Regions from separate parts of the Candidatus Villigracilis sp. genome, predicted to be linked through region 3. Evidence: predicted binding sites of a transcription regulator. Region 3 holds the regulator's gene; each other region holds the start of a gene.
The links. The regulator LexA, encoded in region 3, represses DNA repair genes until DNA is damaged. The targets are predictions, from matches to a motif close to ACNGAACANNTGTTCNGT.

Region 1: uvrB (excinuclease ABC subunit UvrB) is a predicted target of LexA. The motif match lies at 3,229-3,246, and genes of this name have one in related genera.
Region 2: recA (recombinase RecA) is a predicted target of LexA. The motif match lies at 3,102-3,119, and genes of this name have one in related genera.

The regions. Positions count from the first base shown of each region.
Region 1 is NZ_JBXMTI010000140.1:32,262-38,976, forward strand. Features, by position in the region: gene AC14M5_RS20895 (hypothetical protein) at 1-783, shown strand, start outside; gene AC14M5_RS20900 (hypothetical protein) at 1,067-3,133, opposite strand; gene uvrB (excinuclease ABC subunit UvrB) at 3,321-5,360, shown strand; gene AC14M5_RS20910 (hypothetical protein) at 5,363-5,629, shown strand; gene AC14M5_RS20915 (hypothetical protein) at 5,867-6,403, shown strand.
Region 2 is NZ_JBXMTI010000019.1:9,611-16,325, forward strand. Features, by position in the region: gene AC14M5_RS03770 (CoA-binding protein) at 264-755, shown strand; gene AC14M5_RS03775 (hypothetical protein) at 885-1,253, opposite strand; gene AC14M5_RS03780 (NBR1-Ig-like domain-containing protein) at 1,302-1,865, opposite strand; gene recA (recombinase RecA) at 1,890-2,948, opposite strand; gene AC14M5_RS03790 (peptidoglycan DD-metalloendopeptidase family protein) at 3,144-4,226, opposite strand; gene AC14M5_RS03795 (TolB family protein) at 4,471-6,321, opposite strand; gene AC14M5_RS03800 (hypothetical protein) at 6,561-6,715, opposite strand, start outside.
Region 3 is NZ_JBXMTI010000121.1:5,230-11,944, reverse strand. Features, by position in the region: gene corA (magnesium/cobalt transporter CorA) at 334-1,320, shown strand; gene lexA (transcriptional repressor LexA) at 1,437-2,117, shown strand; gene AC14M5_RS18220 (vWA domain-containing protein) at 2,179-3,360, opposite strand; gene AC14M5_RS18215 (FHA domain-containing protein) at 3,363-4,220, opposite strand; gene AC14M5_RS18210 (Mov34/MPN/PAD-1 family protein) at 4,224-4,871, opposite strand; gene AC14M5_RS18205 (EsaB/YukD family protein) at 4,941-5,207, opposite strand; gene AC14M5_RS18200 (ubiquitin-conjugating enzyme E2) at 5,271-6,119, opposite strand; gene AC14M5_RS18195 (hypothetical protein) at 6,134-6,715, opposite strand, start outside.

The DNA.
Region 1 (6,715 bases), on a different contig from region 3:
AATGGTGGGATGGGAAGCATTTCTGGAAATCTTTCTTATCCATCTGAAGGTATTCCACCTTTATATGTGGTCGCATTCCATGTTCCTTCTAATTTTTATTACTGGGTAGCGACAACGCAGAATCAAACGACCTATCAAATTGATAACCTACCGCCCGGTGTTTATCATGTTGTGGCATATACCCAGCCTGATGGTCAACTGATGGGCGGCTACGATGAATTCTATCTATGCGGCTTGCAGCAAGGCTGTGCAAACAACACATTGGTGGATGTCAATGTGCAAGCGGGCGTTGTGACACCAAATATTAACCCCGGTAACTGGTATGGCGGCGCGGAAAGTTATCCACCTTTTCCGATTGCCAATGCTCCCCAAAACGGCGGCACGGACAATATCCCCACATTTACTCCAATCGGCGGGCTTTCGGGAAGTATCGCAGGACAATTAAGTTTTCCATCTGAAGGCATCCCTGCGATGGCAATCGTTGCATACGTGGTTGGTGGTTCTCCGTTTGATTATTATTACGTGGTCACGAATAGTGGAGCAAGCACCTATCAGCTCGATAATCTTCCACCCGGAGATTATTATGTTGTTGCGTACCCGATGACCAGCCCAACTTCATTCTCTGGTGGATATTCGCAAGCCGTTCCCTGCGGGCTGTCGGTGAACTGTACTGACCACAGTTTGATTTCTGTAGCTGTGACAGGTGGGCAGGTGACTCAAGGAGTTAACCTTGGCGACTGGTACGCGCCCGATGGAAGTTTCCCAGATTATCCGCTTCCATAACCAGCCGATAATTGATTCTGTTCCAATAAAATTTTCCGCCCCGACGATCATGGTCAGGGCGGATTTTTTTGTTAATTGAATTATTCACTTAACTCCAGTTGCTATCACACTCCCGTTGTGTCATGCTGAGGGCGCTCTTCCCTGCACCGAACGCAGGACGGTGTGCCCGAAGCATCTCCGCTAGTGTAAATAGAGACTCTTCGGTCGCAACGAACCAGCTCCCTCAGGGCGACACAGTCTTTTAATATCGATGTGGCAATCTGGGTTAATTTATGAGGAATCTCTATTGATAATCGACACAAGCTAGGTCATCTTTCAAGTTGATGATCGTCTCATCGCGCTGTTGTGAAGCTGGCGCATTAACTTGAAGCCTATCCAATGCGCCGCAAAGGCTGGGCTCCAGCCCGGCGGTGATGCGTTTAGCGAATTTGGTTAATTCCTTTACCTGCTCCCAATCTTCCATATGACCAAAGCCTTCAATGAAAGGAATGTACTCGAAACCATTATCTGCCCGCTCACCAGCAGATTGTGATTCTTCCCAAAGCTTCACTACTTCGTCCCATTGTCCAAACTGACGCGCCAAGTCCGCTTTTTGGAAGTAATAGCACCATGTTTCTGTATTTTGTTTTCCATAAATATCCTCAGGCAGGGATGGTTCTTCTCCATCCGCCTGTTTGATAAGGCTGATATCCGAGCCTGCGCTTAGCTGACGCATATCATCACTGACGAGCCGCAGATTCGTATCCTGTGGCTGCATAACCCATAAACATCGATTCAGTTCAGGGTTGAAAGAAAGCAGGAGCATTTGTTTGCTGCTGCCTATAAAGTCCATGCTTAGTTTGCTGTATTCGAGTGGTGCGCCTTGCAAAAGGTCGTTTACGTTTGGATTGGTGTAATAGAAGGGGAAATACCAATAGGGAGGTGTGTGTTCAAAATTCTTAACTTGATAACTTGTATTGATCGAAAATGAAACAGCATATTCGCCCATCATGCCAAGCACTTCTTCATCGGTCAGTATGGCAGTGCCCGTTTCTATCCTGGGTGCGCGCCACAATAACTGCTGTGAAAGCCTGACCTGTTTTTCCCATGAATACTGGAATTCTTTTGTGTTATCCAAATGAAAGTTGACCGCCAATGCCAGCGCCAGGGAAAAGAGTAGGATTTTTTTGTTACTGTCATTTACAAAATAATCAATTATTAGAAAACTCAATAATGCCGCCCCGAACATAGCGGGAATCCCAAAGCGTGAAGCTGATAAAAGATTCTTGCTTTCAACAATCGATCTGCCGATCAACCATACTGGCAAGCCACCGGTCAATAACCCCGCAATTGCCAGAGTCAAACTCCCTGCCTTCCAATCGTCGTTAACTTCTGTCGGGTCGGGCAGGAATCTCTTAAAGTAGAAATAAGCAACACCAAGACTCATTAGGCAAATACTAAGTTTGAATTGAACGAATGGAGAATTGAAATCCAATCCGCTTACGTCAGTTGCTTTTTGCCAGCCAATCGTCAACACCGAGATCGCATCCTTGATGGAGGCGGAGATCAAAAATCCAATCGCTTTGATCGGCTCGCTGAATAATTGCATCAGGATCACGGGTTCGTTTCGAGTGACATCTGGCGGGTTTTCATAGACCGCTATGCGCCAGTAAAAGAATAATCCCAATATCAGCAAGTAAGGAAGCCAGTTCAATAAAACTTTCGTCACTCTTTTTGACGAAACAGATTCTGAACGCGAGATCAAAATCCATAAGATGAACAGACGCAGTAGTTCAAGCCCCGCAAAATATTCGCTGGTGAATAGATGCGCAGCTTCCAACGCCATTGCCAGGATAGTGAGTATCACCATCTTGATGGAACTTGATTGAAGCGCATAGATCATTAATAAAAGTGAAAGCATGAATGCAAGAAAACCGAACCAGTGATGCGTCGACCCCACTGCGAATGGCTGAAGCATGAAGAAGGGATAAACGGCGAATAATAATGAGATGTAGAGTGCTTCTCTTTTGCGCTCGGGCCACATTGCGCGGACCACCATCCAAAACAATACAACCGTCCCCCAGCGCATGAGCAGCGCGGCAATGTGCCATGCCATGGGTTTGAAGCCAAGCACGTTGAACCCAAGCATATAAAGCCATGCGGCGTTGGGCCTACTATCGAAAACCAGCATTTCGCGCAGGCTGTCGATCCCTTTTAGTTTTGCATAAAAAACATAAGGCCAGTCATCCATATAAAACCCCAGGTTGGGGATGAGCAGGCCAAAGCTAATGATACAGGTGACTAAGAAAGCCAACGGCGCGCTTTTTTCGGAAAAATGTAATTGTTGAAAAAATGATTCGATTTTTTTCATATTATTGGTGATTATACCCTCGACGTTAACCATCGCTTCGCGCTTGGCTGCGAGTTGATTCCGCTTACTGGTTATTCCTCCGCCTTTGGAGTAAAATAGAACGCACATTCTATCTACATCCTGAGCGGAATACTGAGTGCGTTTCGAGGTATACAGTCGAAGGATGAACATTATAGAGAAAAAAACTATGGACTTCAAACTTCAAGCACCCTTCATTCCCATGGGCGACCAGCCCGAAGCCATCCGCGGACTTGTGGACGGCGTGAACAAAGGCCTCAAGCACCAGGTTCTGCTCGGCGCCACCGGCACAGGCAAAACCTTTACGATTGCATCCGTGATCCAGGAATTGCAGAAGCCAGCTTTGATCATGGCACATAACAAGACCCTGGCGGCTCAGTTATATGCCGAGTTCAAGGAGTTCTTCCCTGAAAATGCGGTCTCGTATTTTGTTTCCTACTATGATTATTACCAGCCTGAAGCCTACGTGCCGCGCCACGATCTTTTCATCGAGAAAGAGACTCAGATCAATGAAGAGATCGAACGTATGCGCCTCGCTGCGACGACTGCGTTGATCTCACGGCGGGATGTGATCATCGTCGCTTCGGTTTCCTGCATTTATGGTTTAGGGTCTCCTGAAGAATTCGGCAAAGGGACGGTCACTCTCAAAGTGGGTGAGATTTATCGTCGCAACGCCCTGCTGCGCCAGTTGATCGAGAGTCAATATCAGCGCAATGATATGGAACTTCGCCCCGGTACATTCCGTGTGCGCGGCGATACGTTGGAGATCGTCCCCGCCTATGAAGACAAGCTTGGATTCCGCATCACTTTCTTTGGGGATGAAGTGGAACGCATCATGCGCTTTGATCGCGTCAGCGGCGAGATCATTGAAGAGCCGCAGGAAATATCTGTTTTCCCAGCCAAGCAATTTTTGACCGATGCTGATAGATTGAAGGATTCGATCAAGAACATCGAATTAGAGTTGGAAGAACGCCTTGCCTTCTATAAGAGTCAGGGCAAGTTTCTGGAAGCGCAGCGCATCGAACAGCGCACTCGTTACGACCTTGAGATGTTGAAGGAAGTGGGCTATTGCTCAGGGATCGAAAACTATTCCCGCCAGCTTGATGGTCGCCCGCCCGGTTCGCACCCGTGGACGATGATCGACTTTTTGCCAAGTGATTATTTACTGGTAATCGACGAGAGTCACATGACTGTGCCACAGATACGCGGCATGTATAACGGTGACCGCTCGCGGAAAGAAACGCTGGTCGAATATGGATTCCGCCTGCCTTCCGCAATGGATAACCGTCCGCTGAAGTTCGATGAATTCGAGCAAGTAATGGGAGCAACGATTTACACTTCTGCGACTCCATCCACTTATGAAATGGAACATGCTGAGCAGGTGGTCGAGCAGATCATCCGCCCAACAGGGTTAGTCGACCCTGAGGTCGTGGTCCGCCCAACCAAGGGCCAGATAGATGATCTGGTCGGAGAGATCAAGCAAAGGGTGGAAAGAGGCGAGCGCATACTCGTCACAACATTGACCAAGCGAATGTCCGAAGACCTGACCACCTACTTGAAAGAGCTCGGGATCAAGGTCAATTACCTGCATTCGGAAGTGGAGACGCTTGAGCGGGTCAGCATCCTGCGTGACCTGCGTTTGGGTGTGTTTGATGTGCTGGTGGGAATCAACCTTCTGCGTGAAGGTTTGGATCTGCCGGAAGTTTCTCTCGTGGCGATTCTGGATGCGGATAAGGAGGGCTTCCTGCGTTCGGACACGGCTCTGATCCAAACCATCGGGCGTGCGGCCCGTAATGTGCAAGGCCGTGTGATCATGTATGCAGACCGCCACACCGATTCGATGAAACGCGCGATTGATGAGACAAATCGCCGCCGCGCCAAGCAGATGAAATTTAACGAAGAGAATGGCATTGTGCCGATCAGTATTCACAAGGAAATCCACGACCTGACGGAGGGAATGTCTGCCAAGGCTGTGGCCGAGATGAAGGGTGAATACAAAGTGAAGGGTGCTGCTGCGATGCCGCGCAGCGAACTGCGTAAGATCATTGCTGAAGTGGAAAATCACATGAAGGAAGCCGCGAAGAATCTGGAATTCGAGCGCGCCGCCGCACTGCGTGATGAGTTATATGACTTGAAGAATTTATTGGCTGAAGATGAAAGCTTGAAGCCGTGGGAGCGTATCAAGTTGATGACTGGTGATGAAGAGTAGGCATGCAGACTGACCCTGCTTCCCTGGACCCCGAGGAACGCTTCAATAAATTTTATGCGCTTGCATCTGCTGCACTGGGCGTATTGAGTTTGTGCACGGGGCTCATCCCGATACTCGGCACGATATTTGGTATTCTTGGCATCACCCTGGGTGTGTTGGGGAGAATATCTGAAAATAAAAGAATTGCGATGGTTGGGATCGGGCTTTCCATTATCGGCATGTTGACTGCGATCATTTTCTCGATTTTGGTATATATGCAGAAGTATTAATGGGGCTTCGCAGCAAAAATGATGTCGTTGCGAGGCGTTCTTGTACTTGGCCGAAGCAATCCTCTATTATTAGGAGATTGCTTCGGCGGAAAAGGCAAGAGCCCTCCTCGCAACGACATATTAGAATTGCGTTCTTTTTCCACTCTTTGTATTTTCTTTATAAAACCTTTACATTGCAGTTGTATCCTTTGAGCGTAATCAGGAATAAGCCTGAAATATCACTCAAAGGAACATAAAATGAAAAAGACAATTTTGATCGTAGCTTTGGTAGTTTTGGCGCTTGGCGTGTTCGGTGTGGGAGCGGCTTTCGCACAGGATGATGTCCCTCCATTTACTGGACGTGGCCCCATGATGCAGAACGGCACAAGCGGCCCGATGCATACATTCATGGTCACCGAGTTTGCGAAGAAACTCGGCTTGAACGTAAATGATATCAATACCCGCCTCACAGCTGGCGAGACCATGTACGACATCGCGCTCTCGGCCGGCGTCACCGCTGAGGAATTCCCTGCCCTTATGACGGAAGTCCGTGCGAATGCGATGGCAGCGGCTGTGAAAGCCAATGTCATCACCCAGGAACAGGCAGATTGGATGCTCTCACGCGGTAGCATGATGTACGGTGCTGGCTTTGACGGTAATTGCCCGATGCTGAATGGAGATTACCAGAACGGCTTCCGCGGCGGCCCCTCTGGCATGATGGGAAATGGGTACGGGTACGGCTATGGCCGTGGGATGATGAACGGTTGGGGCACAGGACAACAAACGAACCCGTAGTGGGTTGGAAGTAGAAAATAAGTAGTAATAAGTAACGAGTAAAAAGTTGGCGGTCAATTGATCGTCAACTTTTTGTTTTACGGTTTCCCCATTTCCTCCTGGAAAAAAATAATATGAATCGTTATCATCCTAATGTTGTGTCATGCTGAGGGATGCTTTTCCCCGAAGCATCTGTGTGATGATGTCAGAGACCCTCACCTGCACCGAACGCAGGTACGGTGTCAGTCGCAACGTGCGCTCCTTCAGGGTGACACGTCTCGTGAAGGGATTGCAGGCAAAATAAGAAACTACTAATTTTGTGTAGATTTCTTC
Region 2 (6,715 bases), on a different contig from region 3:
TGTTGTCAATATAACATTGAAAAAAATAAATAGACCTTGCAAAATAATTGCAACAGGTTAAACATTTGCAGTTTGGTAAGGCGATTGTTTGTCTCACTTCATAGGTAAAGTGGTCTGGCCTTATGACCACACAAAGTGATGTTCGTCATCTTGTTTATGAATCTCGATTACGTATAATTTTCCTTGTGAGCAAAATATTGGATCATCATCTTCAATTTGATCGAAGCCACATGGCTTCGATTTTTCATTAAAGGAGAATTCTTATGTCAAAACTCGATAATATGGTTCAGGATTTCCTCGCGCAGAAGAAGATCGCCGTTGTGGGTGTATCGGATAAGCGCGAGACAGGTTGCAATCTGAATTATAAAAAATTCAAGGAAAGTGGTTATCAAGTCTATGCAGTAAACCCGCACATATCTTCTTTTGAAGGGGACACTTGCTACCCCGACCTAAAATCCATCCCTGAAAAAGTAGATGCAGTCTTTATTCTTACCAGCCCGAAGGTAACTGACCAGATCATTCAACAATGCGTAGATATGGGCATCAAACATGTATGGATGCACTGCATGATGGGCACCAAGCCCGGTCTCGCGGCAAGCATGACCAGCGTCTCCCCTTCTGCTGTAGAGATGTGCAAAGCCAATGGGATCGCGGTCATTCCCGGCTCATGCCCGAACCAATACCTAAAGCCAGATTTCGGTCATGCGATGATGCGCGGCATGTGGAAAATGTTCGGCTTTATGAGCGTGAATTAAGGGCTCGCAAAAAACAGTTATCTCAGTCCCATCATTGCGAGGAAGGCTTTAGCCTGACAAAATAATTCCTTTGCCTCGTTGGGGATTGTTTCGTCGCAAAGAGCAAGGGCGCTCCTCGCAATGACATGATTATGAATACTCTTCCTTCATGAATCTTTCAAATCCCTGCTTCGTGAGTTGACTTAACTCGTCGAACAGGGGTTTTTCGACCTTCTTAAAATTGAAGCAGGATTTTCCCTGCATGTGTTTCTTGAGTTCAGGGGAGATGTCCTTCAATAGATCGGGATACATGTAGACTGGCATGAGATAAAAAGAGACATAATTCTTTTTCACTTGTGTTGAGGCGAAGAATAAGTCCTTCTTCCATTTCTCACTGTATCCGCCTTCGAGATAATAAACTTCCGTTGCATCTGATTTGACATTCAGCTTTTTGGCGTAAGGTTCGAGAATGGATTTGAGATTTTCAAAGATGATGGGGAATTCGGTTTGAGATGGCATAGATACTCCTTCACGCGCCATTAGGAACTTGATCCCGGATGGAGCAAACTATGGTGTGACCACAACCTGCATAAAGATCGGATCACCAAAGACGTTTCCATCAGCATCAACTGCTTGCCAGGAGGTCACATAAGAACCTGGCTCTGCGGGGGCGATGAAGAGGATGCGCAGCGTAGCTTGAGTCCCTGCTCGGGCGGGGTAGATCAATTGTTCCTCTCCTGCGCCGAGGGGATAGCCTCCCACCCACTTCAAGCGATAAGTATCATCCCAGCCGCAGGTTCCGCTGTTTTGCACCAGCCATTGCTTATCAATGGCTGCGCCAGGGAGAAAAGATGTACCGTCATCTACTGTCACATCATCAATAAAATCGAGGTCATTTATGCAAGGGCCCGGTGTAGCAGTTGGGGTGAGAGTAAATGTGGGAGCAGGCGTGAATAACGCAGGTATGGGCGTGGTTGTGGATAGCGGCTGTGTGGGCGGGATGGAAGTCGGCGGGCGGAACAGCGTCGGTGTAGTTTGAGGGGCACAGGCATAAAAGAAGAAAATGCTTGTGAGCAGGATCAGTTGTCGGCTAAGTGAGAAGCGATTCTTCGTCATAATAAAAATGGACACGTTACCGTGTCCATTTATTTTACTTTATGCTTCTTCTTCAGTACCACCGGCCTCTTCGGCTACTTCAGCGCCAAGGTCAAGCGGAAGGGCGATCTCGCCGCTGAGCGCTTTCTGGCGGATGATGCCTTCGATCTCGTTCATCATATCAAGATTGGCACGCAGGTAATCTTTGGCATTCTCGCGTCCCTGGCCGATGCGGATATCGCCATAAGAGAAGAAGGCGCCGCGCTTGGTGAGGACTTCAAACTTGGTGGCGAGGTCAAGCACATCACCAGATTTCGAGATGCCTTCGTTGAACATAATGTCAAACTCGGCAGTGCGGAAAGGCGGCGCCATTTTGTTCTTGACCACTTTGACACGGGTGCGATTGCCGATGACTTCTTCGCCGACTTTGATGGATTGAATGCGGCGCACATCGAGGCGGACGGAGGCATAGAACTTGAGAGCTTGTCCGCCCGTGGTGGTTTCAGGGTTGCCAAACATCACGCCGATCTTCTGGCGCAATTGATTGGTAAAGATGACAGCGGTCTTGGTCTGGTTGATCGCGCCTGAAAGTTTGCGAAGCGCTTGTGACATAAGACGTGCTTGCACGCCCATGGTGGCGTCGCCCATATCGCCTTCGATTTCGGAGCGTGGGACTAGCGCAGCAACCGAGTCAACTACGACGACATCCACTGCGCCAGAGCGGACGAGGGTCTCTGCGATCTCGAGCGCCTGCTCACCGGTATCGGGCTGAGAGACGAGCAAGTTGTCGATATCCACGCCGACCTTTGCGGCATAGGTGGGGTCGAGCGCATGTTCCATATCAATAAATGCAGCGGTGCCGCCCATCCTCTGTGCTTCGGCCACAATGTGCTGACAAAGCGTGGTTTTACCAGAGGACTCAGGGCCATAGATTTCGATCACACGTCCACGCGGAATGCCGCCGACGCCGAGGGCAATATCGAGGGAGAGCGAGCCCGTGGGAATAGCTTCGGTCACCATGCCATGAGCTTCGCCGAGGCGCATGATCGAGCCATCGCCGTAGCGTTTTAAAATATCGCCAACAGCCTTATCTAGCACGGCTTGTTTGGCGTTATCCATATTTTTGGTTTGTGCGGTTTCAGTTGAGGCTGAACGGGAAGATTTTCTGGCCATGAGTTAGTTCTCCAATACAAGTGTAATAGGTAAAAACATTTAACCACAAAGGGCACGAAGTGTCACGAAGGGTTAAGGGTTTAAGTGTGTTGCGAGAGTATAGCACAGATGTTCAGTACGTCAAGGTGCTGAAAAAAGGTGTCAGGGGGCGGGCGTAGAGGTGGATTGCAGGCTGGAGGGAACGAAATCAAGGGTTGGGACAGGTGGGCGTTCAGTGCCGAAACCTTTTTCACCGGTGAAGGTAAAGTAGGTAACCTGCCCAGGAAAAATCTCGACCCAGGTTTGTCGATCCTTGGTTTCATCTGCATAGCGAATCGTAATCTTATAAATACCCGCAGGCAGGTCACCTAACACAAGGTTTTCGTTGTAGTACGGATCAGAATTGACCGCCCCACCTTTGCCATAAGTTCTCGCTTCAAAAGTTTTCTTTATGGCTTCCGCGCGAACAGTGATTTCTGTCTGCTGAAGCAATTCTCCCTTTGTATCCATCACGCGGCCAACCAGCACACCCCAGCCCTGCGGAGGGGCGATCCATAACTCAGGGTTATATGTATAGAAAAAGGAGTTATGAGGGAAGCGAACTTCAAAGTGGACATGCGGCCCCGTAGTTGCGCCCGTTGAGCCGACAAAGCCAATCACCTCCCCCGTTTCAACGTGCTGGCCAACGATCACATTCATCAAACTCATGTGCGCGTAAACGGTATAAAGCTGTTGATCGTTATAACCAAAGTCATGGCGGATGGCAACCGCCAAACCATACGGGTCATCTTGATTGCCCGGTGTTTCGAGGAACAGTCCCCAGCCCGTCCACACCACTGTCCCCGGGCCCGCGGCCATGATGGGTGTGCCTTCCGGTGTTGGGATATCAACGCCGGTATGCACAATATTCCGCCCAAAAAATACGCCGCCATAACGATAATCCGGGGTCGGCCAGTTGACCTGGTCTGCGGCGATGGGGCGCGCGAAATAAAAATGATCATAGGCAGACATGGCCCAGGGGATTGGATATAAAGGAGGACGCCAGCCAGAGATAGGCTCCGCGCCAGGAGTGGGAAGACTGAATTGAAACGGTACTGGTGAAGGAGTCACCGCATCAAACATGACCTGAGGCTGGTCGGCCACACCTGCGGCGATTACCGGCGTTGGGGTGACTCCACCTACCGCGCTCGAGCAGGCGGAGAGAGTTAGTAATAATATGAGGATGATCGTCTTATTGAATTTCATTTTTTTTATTGATTCACACAATCCCGAAGGGATGACAGAATTATAGAATAAAGCAAATAATGATCATAATCCCGAAGGGATGGTATAGATTTTCTGGAATTTATGACACCCCTTCGGGGTTAGGATAAATGCCTTCTCTTAACTATAATCATTTCACTCCTTCGGAGTTTTCATTAACTCTGGAGTTGGGCAGCTTGCTGCCCAGAGTATCCATCAGCAAGCTGATGGAGTCCACAGTGGTGCGCTATGGAATCACCGTTGGGGGTGTGGGTGTCAGAGATGGGGTGAACGTGGCCGCAGGGGTTAATGTTGGTGTTGGCGAGAGGGATGGGGTGAATGTTATGCGTGGCGTTCGGGTGGGGCGTTTTGTGGGAGTCGATGTAAATGTGGAAGTGGGTGTAAGGGTGGGAGCAAGAACGCGAGTTGGGGTGACGAGCGCTTCGGCAGGATAAAGCTCCAACATGGCAGCGTACCAGCTTTGGTCGCCGGTCAACGCAAATTCAGAGAAGCGTGCGCCGTTATAAAAGGTGCGCCAGTTTGGCAAGGCTGGCACACGCTCCCAGCCATAAGTTGAGGCGAGGTCGGTTATATCCACCCAATAGCCTGAGGGCACGGGGCCATATTCACCGCCCTGCTCATAGATACGCGGATCAAGATCATAGCGCGCGCTTAAATTCCAGGGAGCATTGTGGATCGGCTCACCTACCGAACCATCCTGCACCCCAGCGCGGATGTAAACCCGCCAATACGTTTGTGCGCCAATATCTTCACGCAAGGTGACCATCCAGCCGGCATTGGACATGAGGGAGTTAATCGCAAAGGCTCTGCCTGTGTATAACCAATCTTCTTCCATACCGGGTTCGAGGCTGGTGGTTAACGGAACAAAAGCGTTTTCCAAACTTGCGAGCACATCCCAGCCAGTTTCAAGAACGATGCGATTACGTAAGGCGTTAAAGGATTCATCCACCAGATCATGTAGTTGCGGATACGGAGCCTGCACATCATCAATCGGGACAACGTACCAGCGTTCACCGGGCACATCGGTTCCAGATGTGATGGCTGGTGACCATAAAGCTGTGGGCGGAGCTCCTGCCGCTTGCGCGAATACATTCGGGAGCGGATTCGGTAACTCAGCGTGGCCCCAGGTCAGCCCGCGCACACGGCCGCTTAATGGAGTGGGAGAGATCAGCAAATTGCCTTGAACATCATAGGAGGTGATGTAGTATCGATTGGGAGCGCTGGTAACTGCGATGATCTTTTCAGCCGCTTCATCCCAGGCGCCGATGATTCCATCACCAATCCAACGTGCGGTGCGGCTTGGATTCGTGGCATCCCAAATATATAAGCCGCTAAAGCCTACAGTTTGAGAGATGGAGGCCCAAAGTAATTGTGAGCCGTCATAATTCCAAAGCGGAAAGTTTTCAGAGGCAAAAGGTGTGTTGCTTAAGTTTTGGTAACGCTCATCACCGGTGATATCGAGATTGGCAAGCCACACGTCACTATCGCCGCCGCGAGTGGAGATGAAAGCCACGTGCCTGCCATCCGGTGCCCAGACGGGAGAGTGATCGGAGGCGGGATTCTGTGTGAGGGGGATGATCTCCTGTGAACGGTCATTGACCGACACAACGTAGACTTCAAGATTTTCATCGATATAGGTTTCAAAGACCAACCATTGACCATCCGGTGACCAGGAGGGAGCGGAGTCGTATTCAGGTGAATCTGTGACCTGCTCCACCTCTCCCGTTTGCAGATCCATCACATATAGATCCCAAAAGCCGCTGCGGTCGGATGCGAAGGCAAGTTGAGTGCGGTCGGGGCTGAGGGCGGGGGCGATGTCATTCCAATCGCCGGTGGTGATGCGGGTTAATGGTAAATCCTGTGGCTGCTCGCTTTGCGTAAAGAGATGAGCATATCCATTCTCTTCGATGGAGATAAAAACGGTATTGTCATCCTCACTAAAGCGGATGGCAGTGGGCGTGGCCGTAAATTCGATAATAGGTTCAGGAGTATTTTGTGGCGCGGGAATCTCCTGAGTGGCTTGCGAGCAGCCAAAGAGCAGGATGCTGATGATAATCAAACTATAAATAATTTTCATAGTGGGAAGGGAAAATCAGCGATCTTCATTATGTCGTTGCCGACGACATCGTGCCCGTAGGGTAAGCAATCCCATATTATCAGGAGACTGCTCACCTGCACTCCCGAAAAGGCATCGGGACGATGTGGCGTGCGGCGCAAGTGTCGGCAAAAAGCAAGTGCGCCTCGCACAGCGTCCCCTTTGGGGAGCGACATATTTGTTTTGTGAGTGGGGAAAGGCAAGGGCATGGATAAGGTCAATTAATCGGAATCAGATTCGGTCGAAGGAGGAGGCGCTGCCCCGGGGTCAAGGGGCGTCACATCAAAAGAAAATTGACGAGGTTCGGCGGAAGGGCCATCGGGATAATACAGCCTGGCGTTGAGAGTGTATGGATTCCTGAGTTCGCCGCGGATGT
Region 3 (6,715 bases):
AGGTTCCAAGAGCAGCCAGCAGGCGATTATTATTCAATGAAGAGCCTAGCAAGGCCTTCTGGGCTGGTTGAGAAATCACTTTGTCTTTACTTTTCTGTTTCGCCAGATCCAACAGATCTTCGTCATGAAAGTTGTTCATAATATTCTCCATTTGTAAACCAATAGGAAAACAGGCCGAAAACGAAAAATCTCAATGTTTTAACTGCATTTCTAATAAAATTATAAACATTTTTTTAATTTTGTCAAGTAGGAAATCAATAATTTCAATATACACTTCAAGATAATTGATTTATCCTGGAAAATAGTAAAAAATCCGCCTTTTGGAGGTCAACCTTGATTCGCTCACTCTTTTTCTCTCCTGGCAAGCCTACCCGCACCGAAATTCCCCTATCTGAATTCCCCCGCCTTCTACGTGACAGGCGTGGCCTGCTTTGGGTCGACTTTGTGTCAGAACCTCCTGAAACAGCCCTGCCTATTTTGCAAGGTTTCGGATTTCATCATCTTGCCATTGATGATGCGCTACAAGAAACGCACGCACCTAAAATAGATGATTGGGGAAACTATCTTTATATTGTTCTAAATTACATGCATCTCGTAAAAGCCACCGACCCGTGGGATACCGAAGTTGATGAATTGGATATTTTCCTCGGGCCGAATTACGTGATTACGCATCATGACAATCCCATCATATCCATAGATGAAACATGGGGCACAAGCCAGCGCGATCCGCGTTATTCACAAGATGGCGCCGATCATCTGCTTTATAAGATCATCGATTCAATCGTAATGAACTATATGCCGATCATCGAAAAAATAGATGAAGAGATAGATTGGATCGAAGACCAGGTCTTTGACCGTCCCAGCTCTCAAACGCTTGCAAGGCTGTTCACATTGAAGCGGGTATTGCTGGCCATGCGCCGCATCCTGCTCCCCCAACGCGAGGTGCTCAATAAAATGGCGCGTGACGATTACCAGGTCATCGACCGCAAAGACCGCATCTTCTTCCGCGATATTTACGATCACCTCGTCCGCCTGCATGATGTGAACGAAAGCCTGCGCGACCTGGTGGGCGGCGCGCTGGATACCTACCTATCGGTGATCAACAACCGTATGAACGAGGTCATGAAGACTCTCACGATCATCACCACCCTCTTCATGCCGTTGACTTTTGTAACAGGCTTCTTTGGGATGAACTTCTTCGCTGCGAATCCGCCCTACGAAAGCTGGACCGCCCCTACGATCTTTTATGGGACCCTGGGCCTGATGCTGCTTATCCCGGTCTTTATGTTCTTCTGGATGCGCCGCCGGACCTGGGTGTAGAGCCAGATTCTGACCTCATCAAAATCCTTGACACAGAACAGGCGTTCGAGTATTATTTGTAGCACAAATGAGCGAAGAATGCTCACCTGTGCCAGTTATCTGGCAGGAGATACAAAATGATGATGATGGTTAGAAAAAGCAAAGGCTTGGGCGAACGCCACCAGAGAATTCTGGATTTTATTGCATCCTATCAACGTGAACACAAACACCCCCCTTCAATCCGCGAGATAGGCGAGCATTGTGATATCTCATCCACGTCGGTTGTGAACTATTATCTCGATCAGCTCGAGAAATCGGGCCACATCGAACGTGATCGCAAGATTTCACGCGGTATGCGGCTCACTGGCAACACTCCGCTTGGTGACATGCTCCGTGTACCTGTGCTTGGCGTCATTCAAGCTGGTGAACCGATCCCTGTCCCCTCCAATGCAGATTTTGGCTCATTTACCCCTGAAGACTCTGTAGAGATCGCAAGCTCACTGATGCCCGGAAAAGAAAAGGGCAAGGAGTTGTTCGCTCTTCAAGTGCAAGGGGACTCCATGATCGATGCCATGATCAACGACGGTGATATCGTCATCCTCAAACCCACACAGGATGCACGCAATGGCGAAATGGTGGCTGTCTGGCTTTCAGACCGAAACGAAACCACTCTCAAATATTATTACAAGGAAAGAGATGGTTACCGCCTGCAACCCGCCAACCCAACCATGAAACCGATCATGCTCAAAAAGTCTGAAGCATTGGAGATCAAAGGCAAAGTTGTCATGGTCATTCGTAAAGTAGAACGGTTCATGTAGTAAATAAATTAAACACCAAAAGGACGGCTCTTGTCGGAGCCGTCCTTTTTATTTGGAATATCTACTTGATCTTTATTCGCGGCTTCTTACCACTACCGCTTGAGCTTGGAGCCGGGCTTTTACTACTACTGCCCGTTGCATCTGCTGTATTCAGCTTAATCCTGCCGCCTTTGTCTTTGTGCCTCATCCCGCTGAATAAACCCGCACCACGCATGATCAAAAACGGGATGAACAGTAAGAGCAGCAAGCCTGCCAGGATCCACCCAAACATGGTTAATGACGGGGCAGTGACTTCGGGCAAAACCCCGCCGGGGTTGTAATCAGATTGAGCAGTGACACCTATATCTGAAAGTGTGACGGTCAAATCACGATTGACACCATCTCGCAGAGTTGCAGGGGAAACATATGTAATTGCATATTCACTCTGCAAGGTGCGGCCCAACTGCTGGTAAAGCGCGCTCAAGGATTCGGGGTCGGCGGCATAACTATAAAGACCACCAGATCTTTCAGCGAGTGATTTCAATGCAGCCTCATCAAGCCCTGACTGTGAAGCTGTGCTGGCATCACCGAAGCCAACTGTCGAAATCGTCAGCCCGCTTGGGCCGATCTGCTCGATCACGCTATCAACAGTGTTGGTACTATGGTTGTCCAAGCCATCAGCCAGGACAATGATCGCCTTGCGGCCACTAACGCTTTCCAACGCGTTTGTTGCCTCGGCCAAGGCATCATACATGGATGTGTCGCCACCGGTTTTTAGACTATCAATGGCGGCGGTCAATGCCGCGGTATCGGTTGTGATCTGCTGAACATAATATGTCTTTGTATCAAAGGTCATCAAGCCAGCCTGGTCTTCGGGGCGCATTTGGCTGACGTAGGCCTTGGCAGCATCCTTTGCAGCTGTGAGTTTGTCGTTCTTATCCATGCTGCCGGAGATATCGATCACCAACATGGTTGTTACCGGTTCAGCGTTGCCTTGTTCGGCTGGCCCCCCACCTCGCGCCTCCGTGATTTCCATCGGTTGACCATTTTCAGAAATTTGGATGGTTGCAGGGTCTATACCAACCGGCTCACCGGCTGCATTTGTCACCGAAACATATACTGTAACAGTGGGGAATTTAGAATTGTCCACCTGCGTAATGCGGACTTGCGTGTCGTTCTGCGCGAAGGCTGTCGATGCTGACGAAAACACCAGGAGCAGCAGCAGGCCAAGGTTAAGTAGGATGCGAATCCTTTTCATTTGCATGATTACCTCTTTTCATGGTAAATCATCTCGGTATTGCCCATGCGGATCTTTTGTCCGTTCGATAATTCGGTACGTTCAATTTTTCTACCGTTAATGTACGTACCTGCCATGCTCATATCTTTGAGGGAAAAACGCATTCCATCGCCGGTAAGCATGGCATGTTGAGGGGCAATATCGGGGTCGGGCAAAACAATCTCAGATTTGAGAGCGGAACTTCCGATGGCAATGGCCGGGCCGCCCGCTTTCATGAATTTATCCAAAATGAACTCGGTGCCTTTAAGTTTGCCGGAAACAACTTCGAGCCAGGCGCGTGAGAGCAAAACGACGATGAGGGAGATGAACGCGCCCACGGAAGCACCAAGCAAAATAAGGCCCGCGGCTTTTCCACTTAGTGGGTTGCTGAGCCATTTGGAAGCGCTCTCAAGCAATGCGCCGCCTATTGCGCCGCCTATGAATCCACCGAGCATACCTTTCCAAGCCTGGCTTTTGCCGACGACTCCTTCTGCCAGCCCAAGCAACATGCCAAATACGCCCCAACCTAGGGCCCGGCCAAGAATGCCTGCTCCCACAGCCTGGAATAGATATTCACTAAGCGGCAGCCCAATGGCTCCAGCAACAAGCCCAAGCAAACCGCCAAATAACCCGGCTTTGATGGTTTGAACAAAATTCCGAGTGAGCAGGCCTTCAGTGATGCCGATGAATAAACCAATAACAAAACCGATCAGCCCACCGACGATGGCTTCACTCAGAAATAGATTCGTAGCGAAAGACAAGCCGAGATAGTCGCTTATCTGCCAGCCGATCAATCCACCGATCGCGCCGAATACAGCATAAAAATATGTACGCATTTGTCTGTTCATAATTTAGACTCCTTCGTTTTCTTCGTCAAAACTTTGAAGGTTTTTCCATTCGACCATGCTTCTTCCCATATTGCCGTTTAATTCATAAAAGCCAAAATAGCGCGTGGGATCGAGCGCATCATCATCTCGGCGGATGAAGAACCCGCCAACCGAAGTATGAGGTTCCACCACCAATGCCACCTGCCATGGTTCGGGAAAAAAATTCTTATGCAGCCAGGTATCATAGTGGGATAGAAACACTCCCATACGCGGGTGCGTGTGATACCAGCCGACGATCTTTTTGCCCTTATGGTTTTTCTCTATTTCATCGTGAAATTGTACAATCGTATCCTGGGTAAAAGTAAGGTAGACGCTGCCCTGCCGTGTATGATGGGCGGGCAACATATGCTGCACCACAACAAATTGTTCATCAGTATCGCGATCATTGCACCATAAACCGATCAATGCACCGCCAACTTCATCGTCTAGTTCACTGATTGAGTGCAGGCAGATTCGGCTATAAGCTGATTGGGAAACAAAGACCTTCACCAACGGCTGTGCACCTTTTTTCTCATGAGGTGACTCCCAACGCTTGGAGCGTGCAAGAGGCATACAGGCCTTCTTGGGTCTTATGGCGTTTGGGGATGAGAGGCGAATACCGATACTGTTCATTTATGATTCCGTTTTGAATGGGATTGATCGGGCTGTTCTAGGGAAGCAGAACAGCCCGATCAAAGTGGTCTATCCTGCAGTAACATCCGCGGTCATCATTAGGCGGTCGTTTTGTGGAATACCAGCTTGAGAGAGGGTTTCCTCCTCCTTCAATTCACGGCCCAGTGCCTTGCTGTCGAGGCGGTAAGACATTGGTCGCCCATCAGGACCTGTTGTGGGCAATTCCAGAGAAGTCATCAATTCTGGAAGCAATTCCTTTACGGCCACATCATCAGGAACTTCAGCGTTGCGGCTGCCGCCTGAGGGGAGTACGAGGGTAACGGGTATTTCTGACATGGTTTTCTCCTTTTCTTGGTTGGTCTAAAACAACGGATACAATATTCTGTGCTTGCCAAATATCTATTTCAAACGAATGGTAGGCTTTTTCTTTGCTTCAACAGGTTTCACCTTCACTCGTTCTGGCCTAAGTAATTCACGATGGTCCACGGGAAATTCCTTCGCATGTGTTTTGCGGTACTCACGTGACCATCGCGCTGCTTCTGCATCCCAGGGAAATGGTGGTTTTGTGGGGTCATCATGGAAGTTCTTCCATTGCAACATTTCACCCAACATGATAATGAGGCGGTCCAGTGAACGACTGGCCGTCCACCAGGCTGCATCGATACATACGCTGCCATTCAAATGATTAATGTTCGGATGCCAGATGGGCGTTAACCATTTCATACCGGGCCAGCGCTGCGGATATTGATTATGGAGATAGATTTCCACCTGGTGGTGGTTCGAATAGATGGGTTTCCCAGATCGATCAACACTCGAAATACTCTTACAGGTAAATGTGACAATATATCTTTCAGGCGGCACACCCGGGCGGATGTCCATTGCCTTGAAGGAAATCAGATCGCTGCGCGCATTTAGATCCTGCATCAATTCGTAATCAGCCTTCAAACGACGCATACGCGGGCTTCCCCCAACAGAGACAACTCCTCCCGCAGTAATATCAGCGGTAAGCATCAGACGGTCATTTTCGGGAACCCCAGCCGCTGACAATGTTTCATTCTCCTTCAATTCCCTTCCGAGCGCCTTGCTGTCAAGGCGATACCCCATAGGCCGTCCATCCGGGCCGACAGTTGGAAGATCCAACAATGATGTCAATTCGGGCATCAATTCGTGCAGGGATACATCATCCGGCACTTCGGCGGATCGCGCGCCGCCGCTGGGTAGTACGATCGTGACATTCATATCAGGCATAATGAATTCCTCCGTCATGTATTTAGATGGGGTACCTGGCACATGCCAGTCACCGCCCAACAATCTGCATGATGCAATGTATTGCAGACTTCACATTTCTTCACACCGCGCGGATCATTCCGCTTGACTTCTTCGAGGCAAAATGGGCAGCGATGTTCTTCATAAAGCGAAAGTTGTAAATTGGGTTTACGACTGAATAATCGTCTAAACCTCGAACGAGTTGGTGGTGGTTGTGCTGTGTGCGTAATAACTACTTTATCGATTGCCGAGGTTGTGCGTGTACGGCCATTGCTCCTATTAGGAGATTTCGGGCGCGGATTTCTTTTTGGCAGGAATGTAAATCTTTCCTGGGAGTGGGATTGTGACGATCTGGGCTGGACCGATTGAATGGAGGCCGCCGATGGTTGTTCCCTACGCCTGGATGAGCCTCGCGAGTCTGGCAGGCTCTCTATTTTCGGCTGGTGCTTCCACCACGCATCCAAACTGATGATGGCAACCAGAAGCGCACCGCCCAGTTGGATTAATTGAGAGGTGTCGATCCTTCCCTTGAGCCAGGGGTCGAGTGGGCCAAGTCCCATTTCCCAGTTTGTAAGAAA